Regions from separate parts of the Streptomyces sp. NPDC001450 genome, predicted to be linked through region 2. Evidence: riboswitches for the same ligand, from Rfam matches in the RefSeq annotation. Region 2 holds a riboswitch; the other holds the start of a gene.

Region 1 (2,381 bases), on a different contig from region 2:
GGCAGACCACCGTTCCCGGGGAGGAGACGGGTTCCCCGGCCGAGGATCAGACCTCCTCCGTGCCCGCCAGCTTGCCGAAGTCGTGGTCCGGCACCGAGGGAGGTGCTGCCGCATCGAGGCCGTAGTGGTGGTAGAGCTGGAGTTCCTGTTCGGGGGAGAGGTGACGGCCCACGCCGAAGTCGGGGGCGTCCTTGATGAGCGCGCGGTCGAAGGGGACCCGGAGGGCGCCCTCCACCAGTTCGCTGGGCTCCAGGGGGACGAAGGCGTCCCGGGAGAACAGGCCGGTGCGTATGGCCGCCCACTCCGGTACGCCCGTGGCATCGTCGAGGTACACCTCGTCGATGGTGCCGATCTTGGTGCCATTGCGGTCGAACGCCTTGCGGCCGATCAGGTTGCGCGGATCGATGTCGGTCTGCACCGTCCCTCTCCCTCCACTTGGTCGCAACTCATCCGTAAGCACTACAAAAGAGCACATTCAAGGAGGCGGCCACTCGAGGGCCCGTGCGTTGACCTCGCTGGTAGGCTGGCAGCGGCTGCTGACCCCGTGCGGGAGAGTCCTCCGACCACCTCGGAGGCGCCGAAGGAGCAAATCCTCCCCGGAATCTCTCAGGCTCACGTACCGCACGGACGAGGTCACTCTGGAAAGCAGGGCGAGTGTCGACGGCTCCCGCCCTCACCGACGGTGAAAGCCGGGCCCCTCGGGCGCCCGGTGAAGCTCTCAGGTTTTGATGACAGAGGGGGAGGCCGTCGGGGCAACCGCCGTGGTGCCCCTCGAAGGTCGCGTCAGACCAGGAGGCCTCCGCAATGACCCCCCATCGCATTCCGCTCTCCGAGCTCGAAGCGGGCATCCCCTTCGAGCAGCGCCACATCGGGCCCGACCAGGAGGCGCGGGCCAAGATGCTCGCGCACGTCGGTTACGGCTCGCTCGACGAGCTCACCGCCGCCGCGGTGCCGGATGTGATCAAGAACGCCGACGCGCTCGATCTGCCGGGTGCCCGTACCGAGGCCGAGGTGCTCGCCGAGCTGCGCTCGCTCGCCGACCGCAACCAGGTGCTCGGCTCGATGATCGGGCTCGGGTACTACGGGACCTTCACCCCGCCCGTCATCCTGCGCAACGTCATGGAGAACCCGGCCTGGTACACGGCCTACACGCCGTACCAGCCGGAGATCTCGCAGGGCCGCCTGGAGGCGCTGCTCAACTTCCAGACCATGGTCGCCGACCTCACCGGCCTGCCCACCTCCGGCGCCTCCCTCCTGGACGAGGGCACCGCCGCCGCCGAGGCGATGGCGCTGTCCCGGCGCATGGGCAGGAACAAGAAGGGCCTGTTCCTGGTCGACGCGGACGCGCTGCCGCAGACCGTCGCCGTCATCGAGACGCGTGCCGAGCCGACCGGTGTCGAGGTCGTCGTCGCCGACCTCAGCAACGGCATCCCGGCCGACGTCGCCGCGCGCGAGATCAACGGCGTGCTGATCCAGTACCCGGGCGCCTCCGGTGCCGTACGCGACATCAAGGCGGTCATCGACCAGGCGCACGAGCTGGGCGCCCTCGTCACCGTCTCCGCCGACCTGCTGGCCCTCACCCTGCTGACCTCGCCGGGCGAGCTGGGTGCGGACATCGCCGTCGGCACGACCCAGCGCTTCGGCGTGCCGATGGGCTTCGGCGGGCCGCACGCGGGCTACATGGCGGTGCACGAGAAGTTCGCGCGCAGCCTGCCCGGCCGTCTGGTCGGCGTCTCCGTCGACGCCGACGGGAACAAGGCCTACCGCCTCGCGCTGCAGACCCGTGAGCAGCACATCCGCCGCGAGAAGGCCACGAGCAACATCTGCACCGCGCAGGTGCTGCTCGCCGTGATGGCCGGTATGTACGCCGTGTACCACGGCCCCGAGGGGCTGCGTGCCATCGCCCGCCGCACCCACCGCTACGCCACGATCCTCGCCGAGGGCCTGAAGGCCGGCGGTGTCGAGATCGTCCACGGCGCCTACTTCGACACCCTCACCGCACGCGTTCCCGGCAAGGCCGCCGAGGTGGTCGCCGCCGCCCTGGAGAACGGCGTCAACCTGCGTCTCGTGGACGCCGACCACGTCTCCCTCGCCTGCGACGAGACCAGCAACCGGGCCCAGCTGGCCGCCGTCTGGTCCGCCTTCGGTGTCGAGGGCGACATCGAGGCGCTGGACGTGACGGCCGCGGACACCCTGCCCCAGGCGCTGCTGCGCACCGACGACTTCCTGACGCACCCGGTCTTCCACGAGCACCGCTCAGAGACCGCCATGCTGCGCTACCTGCGCAAGCTGGCCGACCGCGACTACGCGCTCGACCGCGGCATGATCCCGCTGGGCTCCTGCACCATGAAGCTCAACGCGACCACGGAGATGGAGCCGGT
Region 2 (2,381 bases):
ATGCCGACCACGCCGTCGGGGTTGACGGCGATACCGACCTGCGGAGGCAGGCCGCGGGCGAACTCCACCGCCGGGGCGATGGTGTACGACATGTGGGAGCCGGTCGCCTGGCGGAGCTGTTCCTCGGAGCTGAAGACCGGGACGTACACCTGGCCCTCGATGTCCATCGTGGGCAGGTCCAGGGGGCCGCTCTGCGGGCCGCCGCCGCTCGGCAGGGGGATCCAGAGGAAGCTCCGGCCCAGCACCTCGATGATCCGGCCGCCCGCGGAGGGTATGCCGAGGGAGGCCGAGAGCACCTCCTCCAGCTCGTTGCCGGGCCAACCGCCGTGCGGGTGGGGGTGCGTCTGTGCCGGGAAGTCCGCGGGAGTGTCCGCCGGGAAGTCCATCTGCCTACCGCCTGCTGGGAACCATGCTGTGGATCAGAAGGCTAGCGGGTGCCTGTGACAGCGGCCGGTCCGATCAGCCGGTGAAGGCTATGCGGTGCAGGACGTCCGCCGCGTCCCGGTCCAGCAGCACCGCCGAGTCGCAGCCGGCGGGCAGCTCGCCGCGCTCCACCGCGCGCAGCAGCCGGGCGGTCGTACGGCGGTGGCGGCTGAAGGCGTAGCGGGACACGCCGCGGCCGCGCTCGCGCTGGCCCTCGCGGGCGGTGCCGGGGGTGACGTCGAGGAGGAGCAGGTGCAGGGTGCCGCCGCGGCGGCGGGCCTCGCGGGCCAGCCAGGCGCGCACCCAGGACTGGGTGCCGCAGTCGTGCACGACGACACCCTCGCCGGTGCGCAGGACGCGGCGCAGTCCGGCGTAGTGGGCGAGCCGGACCAGGGGACGGTAGAGCGCGTAGGGAAGGAAGCGGGGCGCGCGGGCGTCCCAGCGGTCGCGGGTGTCCTGGGAGTCGACGCGGTGGCCGGTGACCGCGCGGTGCATCAGCGTGGACTTGCCGCTGCCGGGCAGGCCGGTGATCACCACCAGGTCGGCGGGCCCGAAGTGCAGGGCGCGCGGGCTGCGGCCCTCTCGGTCGCGCAGGTCGCGGACGACCGGGGCCGGGCGGTCGGCGCAGCGCTCGCGGGCCGGGGCGGAGGGCTGCTTCGCCACCGCGATGCCGGTGGTGGCGGCGTAGGCCGTGGTCCTGTTCACCGTGATCGTCCTCCCCTGTGGGCCTGGTAATCCCATGCCCATCACATGTAAAGAGAAGGTAATGCGCCGCGTCCAGTGGTTCGGTGCGCGTACTGCCACAGGTCGGTTACAGATGCGGCCCTGACGGGTGGGGGTGAGGCGTGCAATGATGTGCGCGCCAACTGCATACCGGCCGTTTGAATCCGCGCGGGAGAGTTCCCAGCAGCCTTCGCTGGGGCGCCGAAGGAGCAAGTCCCTCCCTTGAATCTCTCAGGCCCCGTTACCGCGCGGGCGAGGCACATCTGAAAAGCGGGCCGCTGTGTCAGTGGCTCCACCCAAGGTGCAAGCCGTGATCGTCCCTGTGGCGGTCTCGGCGAACCTCTCAGGTTCCGATGACAGATGGGGAGGAACTACCTCGCCCGTCAGCCTGCCCTGGGAGACGACCGACCGATGAGCAGTACCGAACTCCGTCACACCGCGTTGGACGCGCTCCATCGCTCGCTCGGTGCGACGATGACCGACTTCGCGGGCTGGGACATGCCCCTGCGCTACGGCTCCGAGCGCGACGAGCACGTGGCCGTGCGGACCAAGGCCGGCCTTTTCGACCTCTCCCACATGGGTGAGATCACCGTGACCGGCGCGGAGGCGGCGGCCCTGCTGAACTTCGCCCTGGTCGGCAACATCGCCTCCGTCGGCGTCGGCCGCGCCCGCTACACCATGATCTGCCAGGCCGACGGCGGCATCCTGGACGACCTGATCGTCTACCGCCTCGCCGAGACCGAGTACATGGTCGTCGCCAACGCCTCCAACGCCCAGGTGGTGCTGGACGCGCTGACCGAGCGCGCCGCGGGCTTCGACGCCGAGGTGCGCGACGACCGTGACGCGTACGCGCTGATCGCGGTCCAGGGCCCCGAGTCCCCCGGCATCCTGAAGTCCCTCACGGACGCCGACCTGGACGGCCTGAAGTACTACGCGGGCCTGCCCGGCACGGTCGCCGGCGTCCCCGCCCTGATCGCCCGCACCGGCTACACCGGCGAGGACGGCTTCGAGCTGTTCGTGAAGCCCGAGCACGCCGTGGAGCTGTGGCAGGCGCTGACCAAGGCCGGCGAGGGCGTCGGTCTGGTGCCCTGCGGCCTGTCCTGCCGGGACACCCTGCGCCTGGAGGCGGGCATGCCGCTGTACGGGCACGAGCTGACCACGTCCCTGACACCGTTCGACGCCGGGCTCGGCCGCGTGGTGAAGTTCGAGAAGGAGGGCGACTTCGTGGGCCGCGA

What was found. Region 2 has a riboswitch for glycine ahead of gcvT (glycine cleavage system aminomethyltransferase GcvT). Riboswitches for the same ligand answer to the same signal wherever they lie in the genome.
Region 1: linked by a shared signal. The riboswitch ahead of gcvP (aminomethyl-transferring glycine dehydrogenase) and the one ahead of gcvT (glycine cleavage system aminomethyltransferase GcvT) in region 2 are both predicted to bind glycine.

Annotation. Positions count from the first base shown of each region.
Region 1 covers NZ_JBSFHY010000038.1:95,322-97,702, reverse strand. The annotation lists gene ACWC5O_RS33915 (DNA polymerase IV) at 1-125, shown strand, start outside; gene ACWC5O_RS33910 (PRC-barrel domain-containing protein) at 47-418, opposite strand; glycine riboswitch at 538-632, shown strand; gene gcvP (aminomethyl-transferring glycine dehydrogenase) at 805-2,381, shown strand, end outside.
Region 2 covers NZ_JBSFHY010000026.1:44,921-47,301, reverse strand. The annotation lists gene ACWC5O_RS26670 (enhanced serine sensitivity protein SseB) at 1-386, opposite strand, end outside; gene ACWC5O_RS26665 (AAA family ATPase) at 460-1,128, opposite strand; glycine riboswitch at 1,306-1,403, shown strand; glycine riboswitch at 1,404-1,516, shown strand; gene gcvT (glycine cleavage system aminomethyltransferase GcvT) at 1,558-2,381, shown strand, end outside.